3 regions of the Rosenbergiella sp. YN46 genome follow, and region 1 is predicted to be linked to each of the others. Evidence: predicted binding sites of a transcription regulator. Region 1 holds the regulator's gene; each other region holds the start of a gene.
What was found. Region 1 encodes PurR, which represses purine synthesis genes. Its sites were predicted from a motif close to CANGCAAACGTTTGCNTG; they were not measured.
Positions count from the first base shown of each region.

Region 2: gcvT (glycine cleavage system aminomethyltransferase GcvT) is a predicted target of PurR. The motif match lies at 3,673-3,690, and genes of this name have one in related genera.
Region 3: purM (phosphoribosylformylglycinamidine cyclo-ligase) is a predicted target of PurR. The motif match lies at 4,133-4,150, and genes of this name have one in related genera.

Region 1 covers NZ_JAZHEE010000021.1:23,181-28,655, reverse strand. The annotation lists gene cfa (cyclopropane fatty acyl phospholipid synthase) at 1-630, opposite strand, end outside; gene punC (purine nucleoside transporter PunC) at 942-2,132, opposite strand; gene punR (DNA-binding transcriptional activator PunR) at 2,252-3,163, shown strand; gene purR (HTH-type transcriptional repressor PurR) at 3,179-4,204, opposite strand; gene cydH (cytochrome bd-I oxidase subunit CydH) at 4,504-4,593, shown strand; gene V3W49_RS14820 (MFS transporter) at 4,785-5,475, shown strand, end outside.
Region 2 covers NZ_JAZHEE010000038.1:24,906-30,380, forward strand. The annotation lists gene gcvP (aminomethyl-transferring glycine dehydrogenase) at 1-1,820, opposite strand, end outside; gene gcvH (glycine cleavage system protein GcvH) at 2,011-2,397, opposite strand; gene gcvT (glycine cleavage system aminomethyltransferase GcvT) at 2,490-3,584, opposite strand; gene ubiI (FAD-dependent 2-octaprenylphenol hydroxylase) at 4,006-5,205, opposite strand; gene ubiH (2-octaprenyl-6-methoxyphenyl hydroxylase) at 5,217-5,475, opposite strand, start outside.
Region 3 covers NZ_JAZHEE010000016.1:26,250-31,724, forward strand. The annotation lists gene bepA (beta-barrel assembly-enhancing protease) at 1-760, shown strand, start outside; gene arsC (arsenate reductase (glutaredoxin)) at 775-1,134, shown strand; gene V3W49_RS12925 (DnaA inactivator Hda) at 1,141-1,842, opposite strand; gene uraA (uracil permease) at 1,948-3,243, opposite strand; gene upp (uracil phosphoribosyltransferase) at 3,318-3,944, opposite strand; gene purM (phosphoribosylformylglycinamidine cyclo-ligase) at 4,200-5,237, shown strand; gene purN (phosphoribosylglycinamide formyltransferase) at 5,237-5,475, shown strand, end outside.

The DNA of each region.
Region 1 (5,475 bases):
ACAGCGGGCCTGAGCCATCTTTTGCTGTTCGGCGGAGATCGTTACCCCGGTCACAGAGACGCCGTAATGACGGGCGGCGAATTCAGACAGGCCACCCCAGCCGCAGCCGATATCCAGCAGTTTCATGCCGGGAGCGAGCTGTAGCTTTTCGCAGATCATCTTCAGCTTGGCCTGTTGGGCATCCACCAGGTTGTCAGCCTCTTTCCAGTAGCCGCAGGAGTACTGCATCCAGGGATCCAGCATTCGGCTAAACAGGTCGTTACCGAGGTCGTAATGCTCTTTGCCGACGATCCACGCCCGCTTCTTGCTTTGCAGGTTGACCAGACGGGCGGCGGCGATGCGCAACGTATCCTTAAGGTGGTGCGGCAGTTGATTTTCCAGGCCAGCGCGCAGAACTTTGGTAAAAAAGATATCGAGCCTGTCGCATTCCCACCAGCCGTCCATGTAACTTTCGCCCAGCCCCAGCGAACCTTCCTGTAATACACGCTTGAAGAAGTTGGGATTCTTAACCTGAATATCGCCCGGTGCGGTGCCATTTATATTGATGCTGGCCCGTCCGAGCATCTCACTGGCGATGCGATACCACTCGCTGTCAGTGACGCTGGTTTCTTCTATACACGATGAACTCATAGTTTCTCCATCACCTGATTGCGATCGGGTCCATTACAGCTTTTACGCTATCAGAAAAAGCGTAGTCGCTATTTTGGCCTTGTGAGAATTCTCACGGAAAATCCGAGCGTCCGATTACCGACGTGAATAAAGAAGGAGAAGTCTTCCTTGTAAGACCCTCAAATAACAGAAAACGGGAGCAGGGCGCTCCCGTTACTACCTAATATTTATGATATATATCCAGAGCTGTTTTCAGTATATGCCTCTGATAAAAGTGATTCAATAAAAATTGTTAGTGCCCTAATTAGATGGGAATAGCATTATTTATCCCGTTATTTTCCCTGGCGTGATGGGCGCCACTGTTGCTGCGGTGCGCGCTGCATCAGGTAGCCCAGTAGCGCCAGTACTACGGTAGCAACCATTACGCCGGTGGTGGTAATCAGCGGCTGTTCCACTCCCCATGAAACCAGCAAACTGGCCAGAAAACAAAGCCCGAGCTGCAGCGTATTCTGCAACGCGGCGGCACGTCCGGCATCGCCCGGAAATGGCAGCAGGGCCGCGGAAACGACGATGGGGTAGATTGCGCCGTTAGCCAGCGCCATTATGCAGAAGGGGATTAGCAGCAGCGTCAGGGTCGCATGGCCGGAAAGCGCTACGCCCCAGGTCGCCAGTACGCTCAGCGCAAAGAGACTCAGCAGCCACGGTAACAGTTGCTCGCCGCTCCAGCGGGATAGCGCGCTGCGACAGCCGTAGCCGCCTGCCAGAAAAGCGATAGTCTGGGGCACGTAGCTCAGCCCGGTGGCGCCGGGGCCGTAGCCCAGATCGCGCAGCAGAAACGGCGAGCCGGTAAGCCAGGCGAAGAAACTGGCGGAACAGGCCGCGTAAATCAGCACGTTGCCGCGGTAGCCGCGACTGCGCAGCAGCGTCACAAACCCGGTTTTCGGTGCCTGTGTGCCCTCAGATGGCGCAGGAAAATGCGGAGGCAGACGCAGGGCGGGAGCCATCAGCAGCAGAGTGATGATAAACAGCGCAAGGAAGATAGCCTGCCATTCGAAGTGCACCAGCAGCCAGCTGCCCAGTAGCGGCGCCAGAGCCGGGGAAAGCGCCACCAGCGGCATAATAGTGGCGAAAACCCGTTTTGCCTGGGGCCCCGGATAGCGGTCGGCCACCAGCGCCTGCCAGCTGACGGTGGCGGCACAGACGCCAACCGCCTGAATAAAGCGCAGCGTCAGCATCAGCGCCGCGCTCTTCACCCACAGCATTCCCAGACAGCCGAGAGCGAACAGCGTCAGCCCTGCCAGCAGTATCGGGCGGCGGCCGAAGCGATCCGACAGCGGCCCCCAGACCAACTGGGCCAGGGCGAAACCGGCCAGAAACAGGCTCAGGCTGGCGCTTATCGCGCCAGGCGCGGCGTTCAGACTGTGCTGCATGGCGGAAAATGCCGGCAGGTACATATCGGTGGCCAGAAAGCCGATAACGCTCAGCCCGGCCAGCCAGGCCATAAATCCTTTTCCAGATCGCATGATTTTTCTCTAACGCTTTTTCTGGTGATACACAAACAATGGGTGCAGTGTAAGGAGTGCGCTATCGCTTGTGAAACGCTAATATTTGCCTGTTGCATTCAAATTTTTTGCAGGCAGATATGTGGTCAGAATACTCACTGGAAGTGGTAGATGCCGTTGCTCGTAACGGCAGCTTTAGTTCGGCGGCTCAGGAGCTGCATCGGGTGCCTTCGGCGGTCAGCTATACCGTGCGTCAGTTAGAGACATGGCTGGCGGTACCGCTGTTCGTGCGCCGCCACCGCGATGTTGAACTGACGGAGGCCGGGGCCTTTTTTCTGCGCGAGGGGCGAGAAGTTATCAAAAAAATGCTCGCCACTCGCCAGCGCTGTCAGCAGATAGCCAACGGCTGGCGCGGTCAGTTTTCCATCGCCGTGGATAACATCGTCAAACCGGCGCGTATCCGCCAGCTGGTGCTGGATTTCTATCGCCATTTTCCCGATGTGGAGCTGCTGGTTTCCCGTGAAGTGTTTAACGGCGTGTGGGATGCGCTGGAAGACGGGCGCGTGGAGCTGGCGATCGGCGCTACCCGGGCGGTGCCTGTTGGGGGGCGTTACGCGTTTCGGGATATGGGGATGCTGCGCTGGCATTGCGTGGTGGCGGCCAGTCATCCGCTGGCAGAAGAGAGGGGACCGCTGGATGACGAACGGCTGCGGCGCTGGCCTTCGCTGGTGCTGGAGGATACTTCGCGTTCGCTGCCTAAGCGTACCACCTGGCTACTGGATAACCAGCGCCGCATGGTGGTACCGGACTGGGAGAGTGCAAAAGAGTGTCTGGATGCCGGGTTGTGTGTCGGTATGGTGCCGGCCCATATTGCGCAACCTCGGATAAAAAGTGGTCGCTGGACGGCGCTGACCCTGGAAAACCGTTTTCCGGATGCCGCCTGCTGTCTGAGCTGGCGTCAGAATGAAGCGTCGCCGGTGCTGGTCTGGCTGCTGGATTATCTGGGGGATAGCGAAACGCTGAATGCGGAATGGCTGAAGGAGCCCGACTGAGCGGGCTCCCTGGCGTTAGCGCCGATAGTCGCGGAACGGGCCATCGGCCACCGAGCGGCGTTCAATCAGGCGTGGGTGAACTTCCAGAGTGCGGGACTGCTCGCGCTTATTGACGATACGGTCGATAAGCATATTAAAAGCCGTTTCTCCCAGAGAATCCTTGGGCTGGTGGATGGTGGTCAGCGCTGGTGTGAAGTAACGGGAGTTGCGCACATTGTCATAACCGATAATCGAAATATCCTGAGGAACCCGCAGGCCCATTTCGTCGGCGGCGCACAGGGCGCCCATCGCCATTACATCGCCGCCGCAGAATACCGCCGTGGGGCGCTGCGGCGCGGACAGAATCTGCTGCATGGCGCGGTAGCCGGATTCCGGCTCGAAGTCGCCCTGAACCACCCATTTTTCGTTCAGTCTGATGCGCGCTTCTTCCAGCGCCTTTTTAAAGCCTGCCAGACGGCCAGCGCCAGTATTGCGGTGCGGCGAGCCGGGGATCGCGCCGATATCGCGATGGCCGCGTTCAATCAGATAGCGTCCCGCCATGTAACCCCCTTCGAAGGCATTGTCGATCACCGAGTCGGTGAAATCGGCTTTCGCTTCGCCCCAGTCCATCACCACCATCGGAATGTGGCGGTACTCTTCGAGCATCTCCAGCAGCGGCTCCGGATATTCCGAACACATCACCAGCAGGCCGTCAACGCGCTTCTGGGCCATCATCGACAGGTAGGCGCGTTGCTTTTCCTGGTTGTTCCAGGCGTTGCCCAGTACCAGGGTGTAGCCCGTATCAAAACAGTTTTTCTCTATGGCCTCGATAATTTCCGCAAAGTAGGGGGCTTCACTGCTGGTGGCCAACAGCCCGATGGTCCTGGTGTTATTCACTTTCAGGCTGCGGGCTACGGCGCTGGGTGAGTAATGTAGCTCTTTGATGGCGGCCCATACCGCATTACGGGTCTCTTCCGCGACAAAGCGGGTTTTATTAATGACATGTGACACCGTCGTGGTGGAGACGTTTGCCCGCTTTGCCACATCTTTAATTGTTGCCATCAGTCGTCACTCCCGGCCATTTCCTGGGTTCCTGAATACCGGCCGGTTAATCGTTTGCCTGGACTTATCCCGGGGCGCAACTTTTCGGGCTGCGGGTATGTCGGGGAGGCGACATTAAACGGGAGGAGGGCATAACCGGACGGCGCATAAACAAGTTAGCCGGGGATTTTGTCCTATCTTCGCCAAAAGTGGAAGAGGAAATCTGCATATAAAGCCACTTGATGCAGGATTTTCAGAGCCGTTTGTGGGAAAATGAATCAGTCCTTACACTAAATATGGAAAAGGAGCAGGAGAAACGCATGAGTACCGATCTGAAATACTCGCTGATCACCACCATTATCGCCCTTGGCGTGATTGTTGGCGGCGCCCTGACCGCCGTACTGCATTAATCTCCGGCCCGGATGCGCCCTGTTGCGTATCCGGGCCTTTCTATTATTGCCATTTGCGCAACAGCCTTTTGCTTTTAACACGACTTTAACTTTTCCCTTCAGACTGTCATTATTCTCCGCCTGACGATATCCGGAAGCAGTGAGTTCCGCCCTTGCGGAAGCTGTCTCCCGAATTTACCGGAGAAATAACAATGAAAGTCAATTTCCCCTTACTGGCGCTGGCCATCGGGGCATTTGGTATAGGAACAACAGAATTTTCCCCTATGGGCTTATTACCGGTGATCGCCGATGGCGTAGGGGTTTCCATTCCCGTGGCCGGTATGCTGATTAGCGCTTACGCAATTGGCGTAATGGTTGGCGCGCCGCTGATGACGCTACTGCTATCGCATCGTGCCAGACGCAGTGCGCTGCTGTTTCTGATGGGAATCTTTATTGTCGGCAACCTGCTGTCAGCGCTGGCGCCGAATTATGGCATGCTTCTGCTTTCCCGCATTATCACCAGCCTTAACCACGGCGCTTTCTTTGGACTGGGATCGGTAGTGGCGGCGAGCCTGGTACCCAAAGAGAAGCAGGCCAGCGCGGTAGCCACTATGTTTATGGGACTGACTATCGCTAACATCGGCGGCGTGCCAGCTGCGACCTGGCTGGGCAGCGCCATCGGCTGGCGTATGTCCTTCCTTGCCACCGCCGGTCTGGGCGCGATCGCGATGCTGAGCCTGTGGCTGTCACTGCCTGCGGGCGGCGCTGGGGCTCGTCCGGACGTGAAGCGCGAGCTGGGAGTACTGATGCGTCCTCAGGTATTAATGGCGCTGCTGACCACGGTTCTGGGCGCAGGGGCGATGTTTACCCTTTATACCTATATCGCACCGGTACTTCAGCGCG
Region 2 (5,475 bases), on a different contig from region 1:
GTGCCGTGGGCGGAACTCGGAATCAGGCAGATATCGCGCCCGCTTTCGTTGCGGCTGGCGTGATAGCGACGAATCGCCAGCAGACCAGCATATTCCCCCTGGGCGCCGGAGTTCGGCTGCATGCAAAGCGCATCGTAACCGGTCAGCTTCACCAGCCACTCGGAAAGCTGGCCGATCATCAGCTGATAGCCTTCCGCCTGTTCCGGCGGACAAAAAGGATGCAGGCTGGCGAATTCCGGCCAGGTGATCGGGATCATCTCCGCCGCAGCGTTCAGCTTCATGGTGCAGGAGCCCAGCGGGATCATCGCCTGGTTAAGGGCCAGATCCTTACGCTCCAGGCTGTGCATGTAGCGCATCATCTCGGTTTCGCTGTGGTAGCGATTAAAGTTGGGATGGATCAGGATTTCGTCATCGCGCAGCATAGCCTGCGGCACGGAGCGACTGTCGAGCGCCACCTCTTTATCCAGCGCGTCAATCTCAAGCCCATGATCGTCACCGGTCAGCACGCTGAACAGATCGAGCACGTCCTGACGGGTGGTAGTTTCATCCAGAGTAATGCCTACCGCGCCCGGAATATCGCTGCGCAGGTTGATTTCGCGCTGCTCCGCCCGGGCCAGAACGCCCGCCTTATCTGCCACTTCAACGCACAGGGTATCGAACCAGCTTTCGTGACGCAGCGTTAATCCTTTCGCCTTCAACCCGGCGGCCAGAATATCGGTGAAGCGGTGGATTCGGTTCGCGATGCGCTTCAGCCCCTGTGGGCCGTGCCACACGGCGTAGAAACCGGCGATATTGGCCAGCAGCACCTGCGAGGTGCAAATGTTGGAGTTCGCTTTCTCACGGCGGATATGCTGCTCGCGGGTCTGCATCGCCATACGTAACGCGGTCTGGCCGGATGCATCGCGGGATACGCCGATAATACGTCCTGGCATGGAACGTTTGAATTCATCGCGGGCGGCGAAGAAGGCCGCATGCGGGCCACCGTAGCCCATCGGCACCCCAAAGCGCTGGGCGGAACCAAAGGCAATATCCGCGCCCTGTTTACCGGGGGCGGTCAGCAGTACCAGCGCCATCAGATCGGCGGCGACGCTAACGATAATCTTGCGGCTCTTCAGTTCGGCGATAAGATCGCCATAGTCGTGAACTTCACCGGTGGTGCCTACCTGCTGGAGCAGCACGCCAAACAGATCCTGGTGTTCAGCCGCGCGCCGGGCCTCGTCGACGATCACCTCAAAACCGAAGGTTTCGGCACGGGTACGAACCACATCCAGAGTCTGGGGATGCACGTCCGCCGCCACAAAGAAACGGTTAGCGCCCTTTAGCTTGCTGGCGCGCTTCGCCATTGCCATAGCTTCAGCGGCAGCGGTCGCTTCATCCAGCAGAGAAGCCGAGGCGATATCCAGCCCGGTAAGATCCAGCGTTAACTGCTGGAAATTCAGCAGCGCCTCCAGGCGGCCCTGAGAGACTTCCGGCTGATACGGCGTATAAGCGGTATACCAGCCCGGATTTTCCAGCATATTGCGTAGAATCACCGGCGGCGTATGCACGGCGGCATAGCCCATGCCAATCCAGGATTTAAAACATTTATTACGGCAGGCGATGGCTTTCAGCTCCGCCAGCGCCTGGTATTCAGTTGCCGCCCCGGAGGTATCGGGCGGTTCGGCCAGCTGAATATCCGCTGGCACTATCTGCGCAATCAGCGCGTCCAGAGAGTCGGCTCCCACCACATCCAGCATCTGCTTACGCTGTTCGGAGGAAGGGCCAATATGCCTGTCGATAAAGGCTTCACTGTTTTCCAGTTGGCTTAGAATCTGAGTCATGAGCTGTGCTTCCGGGTCGCAAAGGGCAAAAATAACAGGGGCCAGGAGATGTCCGGCCCCACGTTTGCTCTCACTAATTCAGGATGCGGACAGGCGACAAGTGAGCACATCCCCGGGAACATAGATGACTATGTTCCCGGGGTGAGAGCACGCCGCCAACGTGCCTGCAGCCTGAAGTATGACGAGCAAATTATTCGTCCAACAGGGCGGTATAGGCTTCGGCGTCAAGCAACGCAGCGACTTCTGCTTCATCGCTGGCTTTAATTTTAAAAATCCAGCCGCCTTCATAAGGTTCACTGTTCACCAGTTCCGGGGAGTCGCTCAGTTCATCATTTACCGCGACAATTTCACCGCTCACCGGCGCATAGATATCCGACGCCGCCTTAACGGATTCCGCGACCGCGCAGTCGTCTCCCGCGCTAACCGTGGCGCCCTGTTCCGGCAGGTCGATGAACACCATATCGCCCAACAGTTCCTGGGCATGCTCGGTAATGCCGACGGTGTAAGTGCCATCGGCTTCCTTACGCAGCCATTCGTGCTCTTTGCTGTATTTCAGTTCGTTCGGCACATTGCTCATTTTTGTTCTCCTGAATTGTTCGGTATCCACTGCGGGCGGCCTTCAATATGGCGTGAGGCCGGCCCTAATTTGCTAAAGCGATATCACATCGGTTACGCGACTGGTTTACCCGCGCGCACAAAAACAGGTTTAGTGACTTTTACCGGCATCTCGCGATTGCGGATCTGCACGATGGCGGTGTCGCCAATGCCCGCCGGCACTCGCGCCAGCGCAATGCTGTAGCCCAGGGTCGGCGAAAAAGAGCCGCTGGTGATCTTCCCTTCCCGCAAATTGCCTTCGGCATCGGTAAAGCGTACCGGTAGGTCATTACGCAGTACGCCCTTATCGGTCATCACCAGACCAACCAGCTGTTCGGTGCCCTGCTCGCGCTGCGCCTCCAGCACCTCGCGGCCGATAAAGTCACGATCCGTCGGTTCCCAGGCGATAGTCCAGCCCATATTCGCCGCCAGCGGCGATACGCCTTCGTCCATCTCCTGGCCATACAGGTTCATACCGGCTTCAAGACGCAGCGTATCCCTGGCGCCAAGGCCGCAGGGCTTCACGCCCGCTGTCACCAGCTGCTGCCAGAACTCCGCCGCCTGTTCATTGGGCAGGGCTATCTCATAGCCCGCTTCGCCGGTATAACCGGTAGTAGCGATAAACAGGGAACCGGCCTGGACGCCAAAAAATGGCTTCATTCCTTCTACTGCCGCGCGCTGCTGGTCGTTGAACAGGCTGGCTGCTTTGGCCTGGGCGTCAGGCCCCTGAACGGCGATCAGCGCCAGATCGTCACGTACGGTAATCTCCACCTCGTAGTCAGTCGCGTGGCGGGAGATCCAGGCCAGGTCTTTTTCACGGGTGGCGGAATTCACCACCAGTCGGAACCAGTCATCGGCAAGGAAATAGACAATGAGATCGTCGATAACGCCGGCAGAGGCATTAAGCATGGCGGTATAAAGCGCCTTGCCCGGTTTGGTCAGTTTGGCGACGTCGTTCGCCAGCAGATAACGCAGGAACTCCCGGGTACGGCTACCGCGCAGATCGACAATGGTCATATGGGAGACATCGAACATCCCGGCATCGGTACGCACCGCATGGTGTTCGTCGAGCTGGGAACCGTAGTGCAGCGGCATCATCCAGCCGTGGAAGTCCACCATGCGCGCACCGCAGAGATTATGCTGTTCAAACAAAGGGGTCTGTTGAGCCATCTTTTCCTCGTTTTCCATTCAGATGGGCGGCAATGTTCGTCCGCCAAAACAACGGGCGAAACCCGGCGCCGATGCCACAACGGACATGGACGCAAACGTTACCTTTGCATTGAACTTACCACCGAAAGGACGGCTGAACCATAAGCAGACACATTAGCGAATGGCGCCAGGGATGTACGAAGGAGACAGAGAGTCCAACTGGGAAAACGCGAAACAACGCACACAATCGCGCAATTTTCGGGTCAAAAACCAGAATCAGATAACATTTATGATAAAAATAAAAACAATTTCACTACATCGCACTATGCCTGGAATAAAAAAAACTAATGCGAAACAGGCAATGAAATTAGAATATTTCAAATGAGGCAGTGCTCCCGGCGGATGCCGGGAGCAGGAGAGTGGCAGAACCTGTTTCAGTTGGCTATTTTAGCCACTCTGGCAAATCATTCAGCCCCATCGCCTGGCGGATCAACTGAGGCTTCACACCGGGCAGCGTATCGGCCAGCTTCAGCCCCAGGTCGCGTAGCAGCTTCTTCGCCGGATTATTACCTGCAAACAGCTCCCGGAAGCTCTGCATACCCGCCAGCATCAGCGCGGCGCTGTGCTTACGGCTGCGCTCGTAGCGCCGCAGATAGAGGTGCTGACCAATATCCTTACCGCCTGCGTGCAGCCTGCGCAGTTCGGCAATCAATTCCGCTGCGTCCATAAAGCCCAGATTTACCCCCTGCCCCGCCAGTGGATGAATGGTGTGCGCGGCATCGCCCAACAGCGCCAGACGATGACCGGCAAACTGGCGGGCATAGCGACCCATCAGCGGAAAGACCTGACGCTCGCTTTCAAGCTGACACAGGCCAAGACGCATATCAAACGCCACCGACAGCGCCTGATTAAAGGTCGCTTCATCAACCTGCTGCATCCGCTCGGCTTCGAGCGGCGGCAGCGACCAGACAATAGAACTTTGACAAGGATCGCTCAGAGGCAAAAACGCCAGAATGCCGGAGCCATGGAACACCTGACGCGCCACGGCCTGATGGGGTTCCGCGCTACGGATGGTGGCAACCAGCGCATGATGCCGATAGTCCCAAAAGGTTAGCGGAATATCGGCCTGCTGACGCAGCCAGGAGTTCGCGCCGTCTGCGCCCACCACCAGTCGGGCGGTCAGCATATTGCCATCCTTCAGGGTCAGGAAAGCCTCATTTTCTCCCCAGGCGACCTGCTGCATGTGCGCCGGCGCCATTAGCGTTATATCGGCGCACTGTTGAGCCTGTTCCCATAACGCCTGATGAATCACGGCATTCTCGATGATGTAGCCCAGGTGGCTAAAGCCAAAGCTGCTGTCGTCAAAGGCGATACGCCCAAAGCTGTCGCTGTCCCACACTTCCATGCCGTGGTAGCAGCTGGCGCGCTGCAAAATCGTCGGCCATACGCCGAGGTGGGTCAGCAATTTCTCGCTGGCGCCGTTTATCGCCGAAACCCGCAGCGCCGGTGGCGCCTGGGGATCCAGCGCTTCCGGCACCTGCTGCTCCAGAACGGCAACACGCAGGCCACTGCCCTCCAGGCCGCAGGCAAGGGCCAGCCCCACCATGCCGCCGCCGACAATTGCCACATCTACGCTTTGCACTATGACTCTCCTTAACGAACCACCCTACCCAGGGTACGATGCGCCAGCGCATCGCGCACCGGCGTAAGATAATCCATCGCCATCAGGCCAAGATTGCGCCCCACCACCAGCGGCGCCCAGCTATTGGCAAAGAGCTGCACCAGACCGTCGGTCACGCCGACGGTAGCAGCCCGATCCTGACGACGGCGAGACTGGTAACGCTCCAGCACCGGCCACAGACCAATGTCCTCGCCCTGGCGCCATGCCGCAGTCAGGATTTCGGCCAGCGTC
Region 3 (5,475 bases), on a different contig from region 1:
CAGCCGTCCGCCGGAAATTTTGCTGACGCACCCCCTGCCGGAAAGCCGCCTGTCCGATACCCGCAACCGCGCCAACCAAATGCGTCCGGTAGTCACCCAGTCGTCGGAAGCCTTCTATATGGCGAAGGTGCGCGTGCTGGGGATGTATAACACCGGGCGCAACCAGCTCACCAGCGATCTGCTGGATAGCCTGGATAAAGGAAACACGCGCCAGCAGCACGCCGCCCGCTACGGCCGGGCCCTGCAGGCAATGGAAAATAAAAACTACGCCGAAGCCTGGCGTCAGCTCCAGCCGCTGCTGAGCGCCAGCCCGAACAACCCCTGGTATCTCGATCTCGCAACAGATATCGATCTTGGCCAAAACAAAGCGGCTTCAGCCATCAGCCGCCTGAACGCCGCTTCCGGGCTGAAAAATAGCCCGGTGCTGCAGCTTAACCTGGCGAACGCTTACGTTCAGAGCGGGCAGTCAGCCAAAGCCGCCAGTATCCTTAATCGCTACACCTTCTCGCATCGCGACGACACCAACGGCTGGGATCTGCTGGCCCAGGCGGAAGCCGCCCAGGGCAATCGCGATCGGGAGCTGGCCGCCCGGGCCGAACTGCTGGCGTTACGCGGCCAGCTGGATCAAGCCATTACGCTGTTAAGCAGCGCCAGCAGCCAGGTAAAAGTGGGCAGTCTGCAACAGGCGCGTTACGATGCACGTATCGATCAGCTGCGCCAGCTACAGCAGCGTTTCAGCCAGTACCAAAAGAATAGTTAAGGAGCTTATTAAGCATGTCCAGTACCGTCACCATCTACCACAACCCCCGCTGCTCCAAGAGTCGCGAGACGCTCAAGCTGCTAAAAGAGAACGGCGTCGAGCCGGAAGTCGTGCTCTATCTGGAAACGCCGCCGGATGAGGCGACTATCGGTAAATTGCTTAACATGCTGGAGTTTGAAAGCGCCCGCAGCCTGATGCGCCAGAAAGAAGATCTCTACAAGACGCTAAATCTGGACGACGACAGCCTTAGCGAAGCGCAGTTGATTCAGGCGATGGTGAAAAATCCGAAGCTTATTGAGCGCCCTGTCGTGGTGAAAGGAGATAAAGCGCGCATCGGCCGACCGCCAGAGCAGGTACTGGAACTGCTGGCCTAATCGTAGCTACAGATTAAGAATCTCTTTCACGAATGGAATGGTCAGCTTGCGCTGCGCGGTAATAGAAGCGTGGTCAAGCTGATCGAGCGTCATAAACAGGGTGCGCATTTCGCGATCCAGCCTTTTGAGCAGGAAGCGGCCCACATCTTCCGGCAGTTCGAAACCGCGCAGCCGGGCGCGCAGTTGCAGCGCCTGAAGCTTATCGTTATCAGAAAGCGGCTGCAGGCGGTAGATCTGCCCCCAGTCCAGGCGCGATGCCAGATCCGCCAGTTGCAGATTAAGCTGGCGCGGCGGACGATCGCCTGTGATCAACAACCGGGTATTGCCGGACTCCAGAATGCGGTTATAGAGATTAAAGATAGCCATCTCCCACAGTTCATCCCCGGCGATACATTCGATATTATCAATGCAGACCAGCGACAGCTGTTCCATTCCTTCCAGCACCTCAGGCACAAACCAGGTTCGCTTATCCAGCGGCACATACCCCACCGCTTCACCACGCTGGGAAAGCTCCGCACAGGCGGCATGCAGAAGATGGCTACGCCCTCCCCCTTCTCGCGACCAGAAGTAGATGTAACCGCTATGATCCTGATGCAGAACGTTCTGTAACGCAGCGAGCAACGCCGGGTTATCGCCCGGCCAGAAGCTGGCGAACGTCTCATCATCAGGAAGATAGAGTGGCAAAGAGAGCTGAGCTGGTGCGTTCAGAGGGACCTCAACCAGAACTTGCGAAAAAATCGCGGGGAAGTTTATCACAGTTTAGTGAAAGGGTTGAACCTGGCCCGCGAAAGCACGGGCCAGATTACATAAGGATCAGGCACGCGGAGCCTGCTGTTCCTCGTCGTCCGCTTCCAGCACCGTCTCTTCCGGGCGCAGAATGCTAATCGCTTTGAAGATCAGGCTCAGAGCGATGCCCACCACGGTCGCCAGCGCCATGCCTTTCAGTTCGGCGGCACCGATGTGAATCTTAGCCCCGCTGACACCGATAATCAGGATCACCGAGGTCAGAATCAGGTTCTGGGCCTTACTGAAATCCACTTTGGATTCAATTAATACCCGGATACCCGAAGCGCCAATCACGCCGTACAGCAGCAGTGAAACCCCACCCATGACCGGTACCGGGATTATCTGGATCGCCGCCGCCAGTTTACCGACGCAGGAGAGCAGAATCGCAAGGATAGCCGCACCGCCGATCACCCAGGTGCTGTACACCTTAGTAATCGCCATCACGCCGATGTTTTCGCCATAGGTGGTGTTCGGCGTAGAGCCGAAGAAACCAGAGATCACGGTGGAAAATCCATTAGCGAACATCGAACGATGCAGGCCCGGGGAGCGCACCAGATCCTTACGCACAATATTTCCGGTCACCACCAGGTGGCCGACATGCTCGGCAATCACCACCAGCGCAGCGGGCAGAATGGTCAGCACCGCGAACCACTCAAATTTTGGTGTATAGAAGGTGGGCAGTGCGAACCAGTGCGCTTCACGAATCGGCGTCACGTCCACCACGCCCATATAGAAAGAGAAGGCATAGCCCACCAGCACGCCGATAAGAATCGGGATAATCGCAAGGAAACCGCGGAAAATAACCGAACTAAAGACAGTAACGCCCAGGGTCACCAGCGCAATAGAGAGCGTGGTGCCATCCACCGACTGACCGTCGGCAGGCAGCATACCCGCCATATTGGCGGCCACGCCCGCCAGCTCCAGACCGATAACCGCCACGATGGCCCCCATCGCCGCCGGTGGAAACATCACGTCCAGCCAGCCGGTACCCGCCTTTTTCACAATCAGCGCCACCAGACAGAACAGCACGCCACAGGCGATAAAGCCGCCCAGCGCCAGCTCATAGCCAAGCGGCAACAGCAGCAATACCGGTGAAATAAAGGCGAAGCTGGAGCCCAGATAGGCCGGAATTTTCCCTTTACAGATAACCAGATAGAGCAGGGTGCCGATGCCGTTGAACAGCAGAACCGTTGCTGGGTTGATATGAAACATAATCGGCACCAGTACGGTGGATCCGAACATGGCAAACAGATGCTGCAGACTGAGTGGGAGCGTCTGTAACAGCGGCGGTCTTTCACTCACCCCGATAGCACGGCGCGTCATAACAATATCCTCTGTGTGATGAACTGAGAAAGAAAATCCAAAAAAAAGCCGACTGTGAAAGTCGGCTGAATCAATTATTTGGTGCCAAATATCTTATCCCCGGCATCGCCGAGGCCCGGAATAATGTATCCGTGTTCGTTGAGTCCCTGATCGATAGAGGCCGTGTATACCTCAACATCCGGGTGAACTTTCTCCAGCGCTGCCAGGCCTTCCGGCGCCGCGACCAGTACCAGCACCTTAATATTGTGGCAGCCCGCTTTTTTCAGCAGATCGATAGTCGCTATCATTGAGCCACCGGTCGCCAGCATCGGATCCACCACCAGCGCCATACGTTCGTCGATCTGCGAAGCCAGCTTCTGGAAGTAAGGTACCGGCTCCAGAGTTTCTTCGTCGCGGTAAACGCCCACCACGCTGATGCGCGCGCTCGGTACGTTTTCCAGTACGCCTTCCATCATGCCAAGACCGGCGCGCAGAATCGGCACCACGGTGATCTTCTTACCTTTGATCTGCTCAATGTCCACCGGGCCGTTCCAGCCTTCGATAGTCACCGTTTCGGTTTCCAGACCGGCCGTCGCTTCGTAGGTCAGCAGACTTCCCACTTCCGAGGCGAGCTCACGAAAACGTTTAGTGCTGATATCCACGTCGCGCATCAAACCCAGTTTGTGTTTTACGAGTGGGTGTTTCACTTCCACAATCTTCATGCTCTATCTCCCCAAATGCGTCAGCCGCGTAAAAAAAAATCGCCGGATTATACCGCTTTTTCGCCGCAGCGCCATACCTGAGACGCTTGATCGGGATCAAGCGATTTCGGATCAGTATAGAGCAGAGCCCTGTTCCATCCCCTGGTACCTTACCGATCCGGAACAGGAATGTTTCATTAACGGAAGGGCTCGCAAACGTTTGCCTGGGCTGTTAGAATCACCGCGATTTTTTCTACCGCGCTGGAACCTGACCTTATGACCGATAAAACCTCTCTCAGCTATAAAGACGCCGGTGTTGATATCGATGCGGGCAATGCACTGGTCGACCGAATCAAAGGGGTGGTGAAGAAAACCCGCCGCCCGGAAGTCATGGGGGGGCTTGGCGGCTTTGGCGCACTGTGTGCTCTGCCGCAGAAATACCGCGAACCGGTGCTGGTTTCCGGTACTGATGGCGTCGGCACCAAGCTGCGTCTGGCGATGGATCTGAAACGTCATGACACCATCGGCATCGATCTGGTGGCCATGTGCGTCAACGATCTGGTAGTTCAGGGGGCTGAGCCGCTGTTCTTCCTTGACTACTACGCTACCGGTAAGCTGGATGTGGATACCGCGGCAAGCGTCGTCGGCGGCATCGCCGAAGGCTGTCTTCAGGCGGGCTGCGCGCTGGTCGGGGGTGAAACCGCTGAAATGCCCGGCATGTACCACGGCGAAGATTACGACGTAGCGGGTTTCTGCGTCGGCGTGGTAGAGAAATCGGAGATTATCGACGGAACCAAAGTGGCCGATGGCGACGTGCTGGTAGCACTCGGCTCCAGCGGCCCGCACTCCAACGGTTACTCGCTGGTACGTAAGATTGTCGAAGTCAGCGGCTGCGACCCGCTCACTACCCAACTCGACGGCCAGCCGCTGGCGGATCACCTGCTGGCGCCGACTCGTATCTATGTGAAATCGGTGCTTAAACTTATCGAACAGTGCGACGTTCACGCTATCGCCCACCTGACCGGCGGCGGTTTCTGGGAAAACATTCCGCGCGTTCTGCCGGACAATACTCAGGCGGTCATCGATGAATCCAGCTGGCAGTGGCCGGCGATATTCGACTGGCTCCAGCAGGCGGGCAACGTTAGCCGCCATGAAATGTACCGCACCTTTAACTGCGGCGTAGGTATGGTTATCGCACTGGCGCCTGATGCCGCCGAAAAAGCCATCGCTCTGCTTAACGCGGCAGGTGAAAAGGCATGGAAAATCGGTATTATCAGGGCCTCCGACTCTGAACAACGCGTGGTTATCGGGTAATGAAAAAGATAGTGGTGCTTATTTCGGGCAATGGAAGCAACCTGCAGGCAATTATCGACGCCTGCCAGCGGCAACGAATCGACGGCACCATTGAGGCAGTATTCAGCAATAAAGCCGATGCTTACGGTCTTGAGCGCGCTCGCGCGGCAGATATCGCCGCGTTTGCGCTCTCGCCCGGCGACTATCCGGATCGTGAAGCCTATGATCGGGCGCTAATGGCGCAGATTGATGAGCACGC